Regions from separate parts of the Paenibacillus sp. YAE3 genome, predicted to be linked through region 3. Evidence: riboswitches for the same ligand, from Rfam matches in the RefSeq annotation. Region 3 holds a riboswitch; each other region holds the start of a gene.
What was found. Region 3 has a riboswitch for cyclic di-GMP ahead of AC27KL_RS23645 (vWA domain-containing protein). Riboswitches for the same ligand answer to the same signal wherever they lie in the genome.
Positions count from the first base shown of each region.

Region 1 (4,214 bases), on a different contig from region 3:
ATTCCATGAAACACCTGGCCGAAAGCCGGGTGTCTTTTTTTATGGGAGCACAAATGAACGCTTATCTGATATCGAAGGATGCAAAAAGCCAGGCGAATTTTTACATCGATTCTCTCGGCGGGGAAAGCAAATATCCTTTTGCCCTTCAGCCCTGGGGCGCTTATTATGGAGAGGTCATTGACCGGTTCGGCGTGACGTGGATGATTACGAAGAAATAGTTCCTGGAATTTGCCTCCATCTATGCAGGCTTCGGCTCGGAGGTTACCGTTCTTGAGAACGGCGGCGTATTGCAGACATTGAACATCGTTGGCGATCGATGGTCTTTGATGATCATACATGAGATTTTGGTCGGTAAAAAAAACGTCCGCTGGTTATGTCCGCATACGGTCTGTTCCCTCATGTCCGCGCATACCAAAAAACCCGGCCGATTCTTCTGATGAATCGGCCGGGTTTTCGTGCGTTGATGATGCTGCTTATTTAGGCTGCACCGTATCTTTGTCCGACGTCACGATCACGACCTCGGCGCTTGTGATACCCGGCAGCGATTTGGTCATGATCGGCGAATGGAACGCGACGATTTTCGTTCCGGCGCGAAGATCCGTGTCGCCGCCGATCAGCGGGATGATCGTCGTATCCTTCGAAATGTTCAGGATCACGTCGTTTGCCGTGGAATTATCGGAACCGACGTTCACGTACACTTGATCTTTGGATGTGCGGTCGGACGGCATGACGGTGCCTTCGATTTTGACGGCTTCCGCTTTTTTCACCACGATTTTGTCTGCATGGGTGTGAGCGGGATAAATCAGCGTCATGACGGCGCTGTAGGTCGCTTCCACATGGCCGCTCGTTTTGAGCGCATCCTTGGTCAGTTTGTTGCCGTCTTCATCGACGATTTGCGTTTTGTCGTCGATGGACAACACGACATAGTTGACGCCGCCTTTTTCCAGCGGTTGGCCGATGACCGTGATTTTGCCGTCTTTTTGGTCGGTAATGACGCCTGCGGTCCCTGCCGTCAACTCGTTAACCTCCCCGGGATTGACGTCTTCCATGTTCGTGTTCACGATCACGTAATTCGTTCCGGATTGCGGCGGAAGGCTCATTGCAACGGCCGGACCGTAAAATGCTCTCACGCTCATGCCTTCCTTGATGTCTCCGGCGGCGATGGCTTTGCGGTTTTGATCGATGATCGTTGCTTTATCCGCGAAATGCAGCCAAATTTCCTCGTCGTGTTTGTTGTAAAGGTCAGTGCCTTTTACCAAAATGCGGCCGTCTCTTACCTCGGTTACCTTACCGTCGATAGCCGAGAAGCTTTGGTCCTGAACGACCAGCGTCAGCGCGGTTCCGCGGGCCGGAAGGCTTTTTGTGATGTTCGGGCTGTAGAAAGCTTTGACGGTTTTGTGCCCGTCGATGATTTTTTGCAGAGGAACGGTTTTGCCTTTGGCGTCGATGAATTTCGTTTTTGGCGTAATGGCCAGGATGATTTCGTCCTGATCGGTCGGCGCGAGTCCGCGTCCGGTCACGGTAATGAATTTATCCGATTTGTCTTGCACGAAATCCGTGATTTGTCCCCAGGTTGCCGGAACGTTTTTGACGTCGGTTTGCTTGTTGGCGTTTCCCTTTTGCACCGCTTGGGCAGGGAGCTGCTGCGCGTTTGCCGCCACGGGCATGGCTGCCAGAGCCAAAATGGATGCGGTCGCGAGCACTTTGTACATTTTATTCATCTGTCATTCCTCCTATATACGTGAGCTTGTACGAACGTTTTGGTTATCAGTCGGCAGCTCATTTCCGAAATACTTTTGCCAAACCTTTCATTGGAAAATGATGCATGCCTTTCACCGTTCCAGACGGGACGTTAACACAAAATGTTGCATAAGCGGCTGTTTTCAAAAAAAACCGGCACCTGGCCTTTTTTAGTTCAAGATGGTTTGCGTGGTGAACTGCGGTTGGTTTTCTTCCTGTTAGAAGAAATAAAAATGTTTTTGTTTACGCAATTGTGCAATGTTGAATGACGAAAATTAAGGTTCTAAGAACCATATATTTCATTACATATTGTAACTTTTTGTAACTATTTATATAATTCTGATTAAAAATAGATTCAAAGAACTACGCAGAAAGCGCTAAACCAGGTGCTTGAACAAAGGCAAACCCGTACGAAAGTCGGGGACGCAAAGCCACGGGTCTTACTCCATGAAGCCTATTCATGGACTGACAGCCGGGTTGCTCATGGTGCTTGGTTTTTTGCTGTCTTAAGGAGGAAAAACATGAGGGGTAGCACTAAAAAATGGATGTCAGCTCTGCTTGCGGCAGGACTGCTGGGGGGAGTCATTCCGGAGGTACAGCGGGTCTCAGCGGAAACCGTATTCACCTATCAGGACGAAATGTCCCCGTTATCGATTAGCGGCGCAAACATCCGGATTTCGGGTGAACATGCGGTATGGCGCGGAAACAGCGCCAAGCTGAAAGGGCAAATTTTTTACGGGAATACGAAAACCGGACAAAGCCAAGCGATCACGACCCATGGAAAATTGACCGATTCTCCTTCCGTCGGGATCAACGGCAAAGGGGAAGCGGTCGTCGTTTGGATCGATAAGCGGAATGACAGCGGCACCGACGACAATTTGAACTGGGACGTATACAGCTACAATGTCAGCACGAAAACCGAAACCAAGCTGAACAAAAATACGGGACAAAACAGCGCGCCGCTGGCGGACGGCGATTTTGTGGTCTGGCAGACGTTTCCTTCCTATACGATGACCTTGTACAACTTGGCAACTGGAGAGTTAACCGATTTGGGGCGAGGCCGGGATCCTGTGATAAAGAACGGACGCGTTGTCTACAAAGGCGGCGAAGACGGAGATTTATACGAATATAACGTCGCCGCGGGCAAACATAACAAAATCGTCGACCTGCCATATACCGAATATGTGGAGCGTTTTGTATATAACGGCGAAGAAATTTTATGGAAACAAAAAGATTTGGACGGAAACGGGAAGTACGTCTACATAGATATGAGCAGCAACAGCCCGCAACCGGTCGATTTGACGAAGCCGGCCAAGGAAGGGCAACGCGAGTATAAAGAAATGAGTATCTCCCACGGAACGGCTGTCTGGCTGGAAGCTTCCGGCGATGCGGCGATCATGCGGGCAGCCGATCTGAAAAGCGGGCAAATCTTCAGTTTGGGCCTGACGAAACCTACCGCTTTTATCGGCTTTAACGGGGAGAAGCTGACATTCGTCAACAACGGAACGTTGGTTAGCCGAGATATTATCCGGACCGAAAAAACGGAAGCCACGCCGGCAAACGGCAGCGGAACCGGAAGCATACCGGCTGATGGCATCGTTATCGGGCCGAAAGGAGGCGTGGCGGCGAAGGGGCAAGCGTTCCAGCTTGAATTCGGCCAGGGAGCGTTCGCTTCCGATACCCGGATTACGCTTGAAAAAATCGGCAGCCTTCCGTCCGACCGTCTCGCGAGCGGCATGACCTGGACCGGCGTGGCGTGGAAGTGGACCGCGGACACGAAACCTTTGAAATCCGCTGCGCTAACCTTCCAGCTGGATGAGCCGCTGAAAAATGCCGATGCGGCAAACCGCGCAGGCATTTACCGCTTTGACGAAAGCGCGGGACGCTGGGTATACAGCGGGGGAACGGTCGACGCGTTGTGGAAAACGGTACGCGCGAAGGTTCAAGAGTCGGGCTTATACGGCATTTTCCTGTATGCGCCATCCTTTAAGGACATGAACGGCCATTGGGCGAAGGCGGAAGTGGAAGTGCTGGCCTCCCGGTGGATCGTGAACGGCATGGAAAACGGAGCGTTTGCGCCCGGGCAGCCGGTGACGCGCGCGCAATTCGCCAAGATGCTCGTTCAAGCCGCCGGGCTGGATGCGCAGCAGCCTGAGAATCGCCGCTCCTTCCGCGACGTCCCTGAGGGGCATTGGGCGGCCGACTCGGTCGAGCAGGCGGCGGCAGCGGGATGGATCAAAGGGTATGAAGGCGGCCTGTTCAAGCCGAATGCGCCAATCACCCGGGCGGAAATGATGGTCATGCTGGCGAATGCGGCAGGCCTTCGTAAAGACGAACAAAGCGATCTCCTCGCCGGATACAAGGACGCCGGATCGGTTCGGGATTGGGCCAAGCCATCCGTACAGGCCGCGATTCAAAGCGGGTTGATCAAGGGCGACGGGGATCGTCTGAATCCGGGAGCGACATCGACACGG
Region 1 covers NZ_BAAIYF010000001.1:433,374-437,587, reverse strand. The annotation lists gene AC27KL_RS02005 (hypothetical protein) at 42-218, shown strand; gene AC27KL_RS02000 (peptidase) at 474-1,721, opposite strand; cyclic di-GMP riboswitch class I at 2,130-2,225, shown strand; gene AC27KL_RS01995 (S-layer homology domain-containing protein) at 2,262-4,214, shown strand, end outside.
Region 1: it holds a riboswitch for cyclic di-GMP, as region 3 does, so the genes downstream of both, AC27KL_RS01995 (S-layer homology domain-containing protein) here and AC27KL_RS23645 (vWA domain-containing protein) in region 3, are expected to answer to the same signal.

Region 2 (4,214 bases), on a different contig from region 3:
CCGACGACCCGTTTTAACATCCTCCGCAAATCCACCCGCTCCTCGTACGTTTGGGCGAGATCCGAGACGCCGCCCCAGAGGACGAGCTGCGAGATGAAATCCGTGTCCGCAGCCGCGGACGCGGCGTTTACGGAGCCCCGGGAAAAACCCATGGCCGCTATCCGTGTCGGATCGACGAACGGAAGTTCGGCAAGGAGCCGGCACGCCGCAGGAACGTCCTCCAGGTCGGCGCCGCCGAATTCATCCCGCCCTTCGCCGCCTTGCGTCCCCCGGTAAACCGGGGCGAAAACGATAAAACCGCTTTGTGAAAAACGCTCGAGCCATTCGGTTTTGACCTGCCCGACCCGGCCGATGCCGCCGCGGCAATAAACAAGAACGGGCCATTTCCGTTCATGGATATCCAGCCGCTCTCGCTTGGCGTTGTTCGCGATGACGGTCATGGGAAGCCGCTTCCCGTCGTATATTTTCCGGACATGCGCTTCCAGCGTTTCCGGTTCGATTTTGTATCCATACGGAAGGGAGAGATAACCCTTTACCTTATATTCGCCGGAGCGGTATGTCATATGAATCATCATGGAGATCAGCTGCCTTTTCGTTTGCTTGTCCTTATTGCTGCATGTTCGGATTTCAAGTGCGGCCACCAAAGACTACAGGCAGTCCCAGGTATAATACACGTTCGAAAAATCCAATCGGGCCAGATCCTCGCGGCGGATAAAAAAATTGCCGACGCCGGAATCCCCCCAAGAGACATAGTACTGCTGGTCGTCCCCTTCGATGTCCAACTGAAGAAGAAGCTCCCAATCCCCTTCCGGCCTGGGATCTTCCTGCGCAAAGTAAGGGTACCCTCCGATGCGCGACCCGCTGGAATCCGCCAAATCCCAATATTTCGAGTAGGCGGTTTTGTCCCGGTCGAACGAGGGCAGATCCACCTTTTCGGAAGTCCGATCCACTAGCGGGATGTACTGCTTCTCAAGGTTTCCGGTCAGCTTGTAAGGCCCCCCCAAAACCGGACTGTACAAGTCGGGATCTTCCGGGCGGTAAGGATCGATTTCCTCCGTTTGGGCCGCTTCTTCGGCATGAAGGATGCGGTAGGATTGATCAAAAAGACCGAACGTATCGTCCTGCTTCACAAAAAAACTCGTCAATCCGCGGGTAGGGAACCCTTCCAGAGGCGGCATTTGCGCCCAATTGATTTGGGCGACGAAGAGGTAGTCGTTTCCGTCTTCAGCCCGGGGCCATGCGGATTGGGGCGGAAGCCAAGGCGTTCCTCCCACCTTGCTGTCGGTCATCCGTACGGTTTCTTTCGTGAGTTTCAGCTTCACCGACGGTTTGGCCGTTTTTTCGAGGTATTCCAAAAATTCCGGGGTCCACCCGTTGTTGCCGTCAAGAAATTGCATCTTGATTTTCCCCCTCGGTTCAATAATCATGTATCATTTTTTTCTCGCATGAGGAAACCAAACCTACGAGTATTTTAGCCGAGCGGCAGCATGGCCGCAAACGGGCGGCCGATGCGTATCCGGAACATGAATTACCCGGTTGCCGCTTCAATCTTTTCGTTGCATTTATTAAATTTGTCATTTATATTCATAGTGTAGTTACATAAAAAACGAATATTTTCCTTTTTTCTCAAAATCACAGGTTTTTCCTTCCGCTTTTCCTGCAAGAATCGCGGAAGTTCTATATGATACGACATCGTACGATAATGGCAAACCCACTGAAAAGTGGCGACGCAAAGCTACAGGGGCTAAGGCGGATCCCATCCGCTATGCCAGCCAGTTACCGAATACGACGGAGGCCTCCGTCTATTTCTTCACGCGCATAGACGGGGGCTTTTTGTGTTTTCTATTAAAGTACGGTGTTTCTTATCAGTTCTACATAAAGGGGGGGGGAGCAGTTCTCGTTAAGGTGTTGTCGTAGCCGGTGTCAGTCAGCAAGCCTCAAAACGAACGATAATACAAAGGAGATGGATGATTGTGATTCCAAACCAGGTTAGTCGATTATTGAAGGACAAAATAACGCTTGTTAAACTGCCAGAAGGTCCCGATCTCGCGCTTGTCGGTCCTGTCCGGCTCCCGGTACAATTGGAGGAGCGGGAGGTTACATTCAACTGGTATACTTGGTTAAAAACGGAGAGCGCTTCATTTCAGGTGGAAGATGTTCTCGATACCCTGCCGTTTGCAGATCTTGCCTCATACCAGCAATCATCCGTGCTTGTTTACGGTGATTTTGCCAACGCGGAGCATGCGTTGATTCGGATGCACAGCATTTGCCATACCGGGGACATCTTTGGAAGCAAACGATGCGATTGCGGGTACCAGCTGCGCCGATCCATGAACATGATCGTCGACAACGGCAGCGGGGCTCTCTTTTATTTGGCCAATCACGAAGGACGCGGAATCGGGCTTTTCTCCAAATCGTTGGCTTATCTGCTGCAGGAAGAGGGATACGATACGGTAGAAGCCAATCACGCTTTGGGCTTTCCGGATGATCTGCGGTCCTATGACGAGGCGATACAGGTTCTTCAGGCATTGCGGCAGAAACCGGTAAGCCTCATTACGAACAATCCGCGCAAATTGCAATCATTGCGGGAAAAAGGGCTTGCATCCGATCATCACGTATCGATTTGGGGCGATGTATCGAAACATAATACCCGATATTTGGCAACGAAAATCGAAAAATCGGGCCATATTTACAATCCCCTGAGCGAAACCGTCAAGCTCGGCTAAGGAGGCCCCGCATGAACCCGGATCAACATTATATGAAGCTGGCGCTGGACCTGGCGGCCACCGCAAGCGGAAAAACGAACCCCAATCCCGTCGTCGGCGCGATCATTGTGAAGGACGGACAAGTTGTCGGCGTGGGCTTTCACCGAAAAGCCGGAGAACCCCATGCGGAGGTCCATGCGTTCCGTATGGCGGAAGGACATACCAACGGTGCAACTCTTTACGTGACTCTTGAGCCCTGCTCCCATTACGGAAAAACGCCTCCATGCGCAGAGCTGGTTGCCAGCTCCGGAGTAACGCGCGTTGTGGTGGCTATGCAGGATCCGAATCCGATGGTCGCCGGACGGGGGATTCAACTGCTCCGAGATAAAGGGATTGAAGTCGAAGTGGGCGTGTTGGAAGCGGAAGCCAAAAGACTTAACGAACGATTCGTCCATAATATGACCAAACGTCGGCCGTTCATAATTTCCAAGGTCGCCATGACGCTGGACGGGAAGTTAGCTGCATCTTCGGGCCATTCGAAGTGGGTTACGGGCGAGGAAGCGCGCCAGGAGGTGCATCGGCTGCGAAATGAAGTCGATGCCATCTTGGTCGGCATCAACACGGTGCTGGCTGATAATCCCCGCCTGACTACCAGACTGCCGGAAAAGGGGAAAAACCCTGTACGGATCATCCTGGATTCCAATTTGCGGTTGCCCGAGGATGCCCATATAACCGACTGCACGGCGGCCAAGACCTGGATCGCCACGAAGGAGGATGCGGATCCGGAGAAAGTCAACAGGCTGAAGCAAAAAGGGCTGGAGATTCTTTTCGTTCCTTCGACCCGGCTCGGGCTTGACCTCCGGCGATTATCGGAAATGTTATACGAAAAGGGAATTACCGACCTGCTTGTCGAGGGCGGCAGCGAAGTCAACGCCTCATTCCTTCGCGCCAACCTCATTGACAAATGGTTGATTTATATCGCACCCAAAGTTTTGGGAGGACGCGGTTCCCTCACGCCATACGGCGGTCCGGATTTGGAAACGATGGATGAAGCGTTGAACGTGCGGATTCACTCCGTCCGGCAAATCGAAGAAGATCTTTGCATCACGGCGTATCCGAAGTACGGCTGATGTATGGAGGTCCAGGTCTCCGAACGGGTATTGGCGCTAGCGCCCCCCTTTTTTTAGGCTAGGATTTTTAATATTCAATAAATTTACTTACAATGACAATGACGAGCCGCCATGGCCGTCATTTTTTTTCTCTTCGGAATGAACGGCGGTGAGGGGGATTAAGCGGAAAATGGATCAAGACCGGAAAAATGAAGATGATCATTGCGGAAGGAACAACAACAATTTAAAAGGTGTTTTAGACATAAAATCGGGCGCCCCTTTCGGGACGCCCTTTCATGGGAGAGGAGAAACCGGACGAAGAGCTTATGGGGAAACGTAAGCTTTCCGCGGTTGTCTACGACATTCATTGATGTCGATAGTTAAAGCATTCCCCGTAATC
Region 2 covers NZ_BAAIYF010000003.1:339,774-343,987, forward strand. The annotation lists gene AC27KL_RS07585 (alpha/beta hydrolase family protein) at 1-575, opposite strand, end outside; gene AC27KL_RS07590 (YwqG family protein) at 648-1,397, opposite strand; cyclic di-GMP riboswitch class I at 1,695-1,784, shown strand; gene AC27KL_RS07595 (GTP cyclohydrolase II) at 1,971-2,726, shown strand; gene ribD (bifunctional diaminohydroxyphosphoribosylaminopyrimidine deaminase/5-amino-6-(5-phosphoribosylamino)uracil reductase RibD) at 2,738-3,835, shown strand.
Region 2: it holds a riboswitch for cyclic di-GMP, as region 3 does, so the genes downstream of both, AC27KL_RS07595 (GTP cyclohydrolase II) here and AC27KL_RS23645 (vWA domain-containing protein) in region 3, are expected to answer to the same signal.

Region 3 (4,214 bases):
TGGGCTTACGGTAGCCCCGGCAAACTGGTAACCTTCGAACTCCTGACTCGCGAACGTTACCTCGTCTCCTTGAGCATATGATTCCGTGTGAGTTGCAAGCGTTGTGTCGCCCGCTTTATGCTCGATGGTCACTTGGTTCTTAATCGCTTCAAAGTTGATTGTAATCGTGACATCTCTATTGGGCATTATTCCTGTAACATTGCCATCCGTTACTGTGAAATCGCTGCTTTCCGTCTCGAAGTTTTTGAATGAATATTCCGGGAATGATTTCACCGGATGATTCACATTCGCACCTGGAATTACAGGTAACGACTCGGTATCAAGCGTTGTCTCACCTGCTTTGTAAACAATGTTTACGGCATGTGGCGCCTGCGTGTACCCGAACCAAATATCCTCCGATGGTTTGTTCGCATTCAGTGTAACTTTGATTGGTTGGGTTCCTTCCTTGGCTGCAAAACCGGATTGCGTTGGAGGCGATACAGTGTACTCCGTATTGAATTTTAACGCCGTGCTGCCGTTGTCCTCAAAGAGCAACGGGCTTTTTCCAACGACTGCGGCGTGTTCCCGGTCTGTTATGCTGCCGTCGTTATTAATCGGATCGCCTTGAGCATTAACCAGATAAGAATGGATCTTAATCGAACCTACTCCAGTATTTACAGTTGGAACATCGAATTCTTTGGTTCTTTGAACATGGTTCGCGTCGATGTATTCCAGCGTCGTTGTTCCATTTGTCGGGTAAAGCTTACCCGCTTCCGGACCTTTCGATTTAAGCTTAACTTTATAGGTTAGCGTTGCAGCCTCGCCTTCCGTGATGTTCCCGACATCCCAAATAAATTTCTTCGAGGTTGCATCCCAAGTCATTTCGCCTTGCGATATCGTATAGTCTACATCTCGAACAGGCTGGTTGCCGCTCTTTATCATTAAGTCGAACATATCTCCCATCGGATCGAAGACTTTAGCGTTCGTTGCAGCATAAGCGATCTGACCCACCAGCCCCGTATAAATCCTATTCAAATCATTTTCATTGGCATCGAAGTAGCCTTCATTGTTTACCTTTTTCAAAACATACTGGGCATTCTTATCCTTGCCTACATCAAGACCAATAGAATAAATGCGCATATTTTCATCTTTCGCAAACTTTGCCTCAGAGATGGTACCTTGTCCGTGGTTTGTTACACGGGTGCCGAATAACCACCAGTCCCCTATCCAATACCTGATATTATAATCCCCTCCGGAACCCAGAATGTTGTCGTAATTAAACTTTGTAATATAAAAACTTGGATCTCCGGAATTATTCTTTGTTACCTCTGTTCCTTCAAAACTGTACGTCGGCATACCATCGCTTAGAAGAATGATAACTTTTTTTTTCGCATGGCTTTTTTCCAGAAGCAAGCGAGCTTGACGAAGCCCGTCCTGAATGTTGGTACCACCATCTGCATTTATACTATTAATCGCTTTCGTTAGTGCATCCTTGCTGTCGCTTCCATGAAAAGTGGAGTCTACTGTTGCGCTCTTGGCAAACGAAACGACCGCGATCCTTGATGGCGAGCCATCAATTAGCAAATTGTCGATAAACTTTTTTGCCGCATTTTTTGCTTTCTGGATCTTTCCCCCGCTTTTATCGTTCTCGACAGGAGCCATACTCCCCGATCGGTCAATGACCAGGACAACGTCAGCGCCGCCAGTCTGAGTATTCTTACCTTCGACCTTTAATGTAATCTCCCATTCATCACTGACATTGGTCGCCTTTGCGGTTTTCGACAGATGAACAGCTCCGGGGTTAGGCCAATTCAATTCTGGCGGCATCGGCGCAGCAGAACCCACAGGTAACGTCCCTGGAAAAAATCCAACCAGCACGGTCACGACCAACACCCATGTGAATACGTTTCGCAATGTGCGTTTCATCTCGTCCTCCTTATTCCTTTGAATTGTTCCCGAAAAGCAAAAAGTCCGGCTGCATTAACGGATTGTTAATTGCAGCCGGACGATCATAAGTCATAAGGACTCTTAGACTCCAAGGCTTTGCGACCTAATCTTTCGACTAGTGTGCCAAATATAAGATTGTCGTTATTGCAGCAATGCCTAACGCGAAAATCCATTGCATCGATCTTTCGGATGTTAGGCCGTGGGAACCATTGACAAATATAAACCAAAATAAAATTGGCTGTCAATACCCATCATGTGAAATCTTTGGAATTTTCTTTAAACGTGATCCAGATCCCCGTCTTATCGTCCGATGGTTTGAAACGCGGGTAGCGGATGCACTCCGGATCGTCTTGTTCCAGGGCCAGCAGCCACTTGGCGTAGCTTTCCAAGCCTTCCGCAGCGACCTGGCGCAGCATCTTCTCTTCCGGATTTCCGGTTTCGTCATCCTGAAGCGGCCAAGGTTCCGGGTAAAAAAGCCCGTCCGTCACCAGCAGCAGTCCCGCCAAGCCGATCCGGTTGATTTTGCCGTATTCCAAAAAATCTTCCGCTTCCGGCAATCCGTTGATCACGGAGTAACCTTCAAGAGTGTTCATTTTCTCTTTATTTTGAAGCAGCCGGGGTTTGACCCTTTCCCACAATTCGGCTTTCGTACGTATGCCCTCTTCGATGCCCTGCTTCCAAACCGCCAGGGACGCTTCGCCGATCTGAGCGACCTGATCCCGCGTGAGGGTCCGAATCGAACCGTCCCGGTATAAGGCGATCACCATGCAATCCCCCGCCTGAACGTATTCGATGTGATGTTCATGAATGCGAATGGCAGCCATGGCGGCCGTCCACAGTTCGCTTTTGCGATCCGTCCGGATGCCGCTTGCCCGCATTTCCTCGCCCAACTTGAGGTTGGCTTCTTTGGCAAACGTTTCGAGACTGCGGGTTTCGTCTGCGGGGAGCCGCTCGAAATGCCGTTTGATCAGCTGCGAAGCCAGTCTGCCCCCGGTTTCGCCATGCGGTCCCCGGTAGGGGATCAGCGACGTCGCCCCGTCGACCACGCCAAAAATCCTTGCGTCCGGATGCCATATGACGGCGTCTTCATTCCACTCTCCTACGCCTTGAATCGAGATATGCCGAATGTCCATGGGAAATCCCTCCATCGTGTTGGTTCACTGACCGACTCTACAGCGAATCGAGCAATTTTCGGGTCTCTGCGAATCTGTTTCGTTATAGCCAATCGTCTCCGGACAAATCCGGTTAGACGAAGTTTGCAAAAAGACACCGGTACATGTCATGCCGATGCCTTTTTATACGGGTTGATTAGCGCGAGATCGAAGTCAAAATATCATTTTGGAAAAAGAGGTAATCGTCCGATCCGTAGCTATGCTCATACACCCACATATCGGTCGTTCCCCACGAATAGATATCCCGGCTGTTGTGGCTGTACGGCCCCCAAGAGAGATACACCATGTCCGCGGTCATGCCGATGCTGATCGTTCTGTTTTTAATTTTATTCCAAATCTCTTGCGAAAAATGGTATGTCGAATAAGGACTGGTCGTCAAAAACGACGAAGCGAACTCATACTCGGGCAAATTCGCTTTCAGCGTTCGGCCTTTATAAAAAAAGTAAACGTTAACGTACGAATCCAGCAAGGAATCCCTCTCGACGTTGGTGATTTTGACGGCAGCCAAATGCTCAACTTGCTCGTTTACGAGGTTGCCATATAGATCGTAAATCAGGCCGGGATCGAACAGCCATGCCGTCTTCCCGATATACTTGGCGTACGATTCGTACAGATCGTTGATCCCGACGTGAATGCGCACGTTTTGGAGGCTCACCGTAACCGTTTTGACGAAACGATCCCCGTAGTCCCGGTCGCCGTATTCAACGGACGTCTTCCCTTTCGTTGCGTCTTTGACCATTTGCAGCGGCACCATGAGCTTCCCGTTGATATTCTGCGCAGGCACGGCGTAGGAAGTCCCAACACCATTCACTTTGGCGTATTTGGAGTTTAGCTTTGATTGAACGGTCGTCCCTTTGTAAGAAATTTCGATTTCGTTTGTTTTGCTTACGGACAGCTGTCCCCCAGCAGCCTTCAGAAACTCGGCGGCCGGAATGAGGGAGCTTCCCTTCAAAATGACTCCTTGCCCTTGAAGCGTCCGTTCCTGAACGGCTTCGGCCTGTGCTGACGCACCGGCAAAAACAAACACCGTCAGCAGCGCCATCATGCTTAGAAAAATTCTTTTCAACCTTGATTCCCCCTATGTATGTTCCTGTGCGTATGCCCATTCAACGTACC
Region 3 covers NZ_BAAIYF010000015.1:884-5,097, forward strand. The annotation lists partial or broken gene AC27KL_RS23645 (vWA domain-containing protein) at 1-1,905, opposite strand, end outside; cyclic di-GMP riboswitch class I at 1,973-2,061, opposite strand; gene AC27KL_RS23650 (protein phosphatase 2C domain-containing protein) at 2,178-3,059, opposite strand; gene AC27KL_RS23655 (stalk domain-containing protein) at 3,235-4,164, opposite strand.

Region 4 (4,214 bases), on a different contig from region 3:
CATCCGGAGTCAGATTGATCGGCTTTTCCTGACCGTCTTCGATCAGTCCAGCAAGCTTCAGTCCATCCAGCTCCCCGCCTACCTTCACCAGATTCTTCTCAGCCTCTTGCAGAGCAGCCAAAGCCTGGTTTACCTGATCCTGGGTCGCACCAGGATCACGCAGTACGCTTTCTGCTGCATCAAGCGCGCTAGTCAGATTGTTCCAGCTTGCCGAGGTGTAGTCGGACCCGGTCAATTCGCTTGCAGCGATCTTGCCGTTGATTTCCTCCGCTTTCTGTTTCAGCGCGGATTTGTCGACAACGTTTGTCGTATCCACAGTAATGTCTCTTGACACTTTCGATACTTTGCTGTCTTTCTCAGCTGTCACTTCAATGGTGTACTTTCCGTCAGACAAATCTTCCGATGGTGTAAAGCTCCAGTCGCCGTTTCCATCTACAGTGGCTTTTCCTCCGGCATTTGGAACCACGTTGCCATCTTTGTCTTTGATCACTACGGTGACTTCCGTACCTGCTTCCGTTTTCCCTTTGATCGCAGGTTTCGTTACGTTCACCGTACCACTTGGTTCAGTGATCTCTAAGGCTGGAGAAGGAGGAGGTAAAATCTCATTCTCTGTCAGTGTAATTAACTTGAACCCAACAATTTTTCCATTTGAATCAACCTCATAGACGCCAACATATTTGTTCGTGTTCGCATCTACACCTTTGAGGTCAGAACCCGAGGTGTATTCTTGAGCACCCGCTGGAACATCTTCCCCTTGAAGCGGAAATGGGAGAAGCGTGTCAGAAACAAGCACCATCAAAGAATTTCCACTCTCAGGTGTGGCTGTTATTTTCGTTCCGGCTTCAGTTCCCTTAACCGCTGTAGCTTCCAGTGCTTTTGCAGGCGTGATGGCTCCATCCCAGAATTTAATAGAATACACCTTGCCGCCTTCTGGTCTCTCAACCCCCATAGTGGGAAGATCATCATGGAAAAAGCCGAAGCGAATTTTCCCATTTTGCAACTCAATTGGGGTAGCTTTTCCACCTGAATCGTTAATTTCAATTTCCTTGCGAAATTCCCCGTTAATCATCATATAGGCAGTAAACATTTTCGAATCATTATTTCTTGTAGCGATAATGTCGACAATTTGCTTTGGTTCAGCAGTTGTTGCTCCTTTTGTACCTACATTGTAAAACATCAACTTTCTGTCGCCATCACCAGTAAAATAAAATCCTTCTGTAGTCGTTTTATCCTTATAATCAATGATTTTGGTCCAATTAGGATTAAACTTGTCATAAGAAAAACGAACCCCTACTGAGTAACTACGAGAAATATCTTTATCAACGACTGGATCGATGTCGAGCGTAAATCCGCCACCTTTTTCATCTTTCCCTTCATTAATTGCCGTCCAATACCAATAGCTGCCGGCACTGTCCGCTCCGTACCCTTTCGTAGCGTTGCCATACATTCGAGTCTTACCATTAAAGGTATGTTCACCGGACACCTCTTCCAGTTTCGAGTGACCCAGTTTATCAACAGGCAACCCTCCATTTCCGGGGTCCCTAAACTCATAATCCACAATAAGATTAGGCGCTGAATCAGCCGCCTTCGCTACCGATGCGAACGCAGCTGGGAAGCCGCCAACCACAACGATGAACGCGAGTAAAACCATAAGCTGTTTCTTCCAAAATAACTTACTTCTTCGTGCTAACAATCGATCTCAACCTCCTGTTTCATTTCGTACCTCCCAGCAGTTGCGGGAAGATTCGAATTTTCTTAAATATCTTGGGACTTTTGCTCTACTCTATCTACGCTTACCTCAAAATAAGCATCTAGCCCCGTTCAATGGTTCAACAAACTAACAGAGTATATCAAAAAAAGCATCAGCTCCTTTCAATGCTGCAAACCTTTCATTGACCCTTTTCCAGACCGACGTACTCCAAATAAAGTGAAAAAACCCCCATCTCATTAGCGGACAGTGCGCAAGTAGACGGAGGTTTCCGTCGTATTCGGCAGCTGGCTGGCAGTAGCATTTGCATTTTTCAGCAAATCCTTTAGCCCCTTTAGCTTTGCGTCCCCGATTTTCAAGCGGGTTTGCTCTTTTCGTACGAGTGTATATATGTAAGATTTGCAGTAAAACTTCCTATTTGTTAGCCTTCCTCAAAATCATAGGCTAGTCTACTAGATGTTGTTGAATTTTGTCTGCTTTAGTACTTTAGTAGCTTCTTTTGACATTATATGAGGCAATTCTGAATATTTTCTGAATCGGTCTGTCCACATAGCGTTGGATTTCACGATCGCAGGTATACTCATGCTGCATCAGTGCTGAGCTTTTTAGTGTAAAAAAATAAAAACTCCATCCAAAAGCAAACGCTAATAGACGGAGTCCTCCGTCGTATTCGGCAACTGGCTGGCAGTAGCATTTGCATTTTTCAGCAAATCCGTTAGCCCCTTTAGCTTTGCGTCCCCATTTTTCAACGGGTTTGCCTTGATCCTACGATCTTGTATTTAGTTGGAAATTTAACTATTATACTAAGGGTATATTATTAAAGCGTATGAAATCAGGTTCTACGGCCTTATTTTTATAGTCATTTCTCTCCATTTGTAATATTTTGGAGAACTATGACTTTTTGACTTGAAAGAATGCGGCGACTGCCTATAAAGCCCCATATTTATGCTGTAAAAAAGCTTGTTTGAACAAAGTCCTTAATCAGGCCGGCGGGACCGTGGCAGACTGCGGCTATTACTTTATTGTCTCCGCAAAAAAGATCCCATCGAAGCCGTTTGCATCATCTCTGCTCAATTTATCTGTACCCCCCCAATTTTGACAAATAAAGTGAGAGAATGGTAGATTCTATCTATACTAATTCTTTCATTCGGGTGGGCTTATGAGAAGAAAATTACAAATTTATATATCGGCTACTTACTACGATCTTATCGAAGATAGACATGCCGCTGTTGAATCCATACTTCGAGCCGGTCATATCCCTGCTGGAGTCGAGCAATTTTTTAATGAAAGTCCACTGAACATGAGGAAAAGATGGATCGACGATTCCGACGTATATATCCTGATTCTTGGCGGATTCTATGGTTTAACGCTCCCCGATGATGAATCCAAAAGCTATACGCAATGGGAATATGAATATGCCGGAGAAACGGGAAAACCTAGATTTGCTTTTGTTCTCACAGATGAGAGATTAAGACAACTGCCATACGATTTTACAGAAATTGAGCACTATCAGGAGTTTCAAGCGTTTAAGCAAACGGTCATGGAAGAAGTCCCGATCTATTATGTTGATGATGTACGGCACATTAAAATGGTTCTTCATGATCAATTGCCGAAGTATGCAGCAAGAGACGATTTGTATGGCTGGGTTTCCGGCAAGGATATCCCGGACGTTCAAAAGCTGTTGGAAGAGAATGCAAGATTAAAGGCGGAGTTGGAGAAAAAGAAATGAACGAGGGGCTGGCCGAACCAGTCCCTTTTTTGGATCTTCCTTTAAAATTCCGTTTTTTCTCGATGACAACAACTAGGGCCCAATCATTGAAAAAAGGAGCGAAAAATCGTGTCTAAAAAGAAGTTGAACTTCACCTTATTAGTTCATTCATTATTTTGTTCATTCATTTTGATTGGGTTCCTCAGTGGCTGCTCACAAAATCGAATGGATTTTTACGAGAATACGGATACTACAGATCTATCCAAGGAAAATATCGGCGGGATCAAGATCGGATCCATTGAAAAGGATGTGACGAACGTTTTTGGTAAACCGGATTCTATCCATCGGTCACAAGAGCCTGATACTTATTATTTGATTTACGGTAAAAATGAAGATGTTCAATTCAAAATCGTAGATGGGGTTGTGAAAGAGTATTTTTTTTCGGACCAAAAGCTTACCACGGAAAAAGGTATCTCCATCGGGGATTCCAAGGCAGATGTTATTGAGAATTATGGCAAAAACTATTATACGAGAACTGATACAGGAGAAAAAGACAACGTTCTAGGTTATTTCGATAAAGAAAACAATATCGTATTGGAATTTATTTTCGAAAAAAACCTGGCCGTCATACTCTCTACGTATAATGGCACATCAAATCACTAATGGGTAAGCACAAAAGACTTCAGGAATTCATCATTAGTTGCTTCCTTAAACAAGACCTCGAAATTATGCAAAGCCCCACAAATGATGCATCGCAGAACAGGCTGACACAATCCGTACCGTCAGTATAGCGCTGTA
Region 4 covers NZ_BAAIYF010000016.1:5,301-9,514, forward strand. The annotation lists gene AC27KL_RS24230 (cadherin-like beta sandwich domain-containing protein) at 1-1,693, opposite strand, end outside; cyclic di-GMP riboswitch class I at 1,988-2,088, opposite strand; cyclic di-GMP riboswitch class I at 2,378-2,477, opposite strand; gene AC27KL_RS24235 (DUF4062 domain-containing protein) at 2,868-3,437, shown strand; gene AC27KL_RS24240 (hypothetical protein) at 3,546-4,079, shown strand.
Region 4: it holds a riboswitch for cyclic di-GMP, as region 3 does, so the genes downstream of both, AC27KL_RS24230 (cadherin-like beta sandwich domain-containing protein) here and AC27KL_RS23645 (vWA domain-containing protein) in region 3, are expected to answer to the same signal.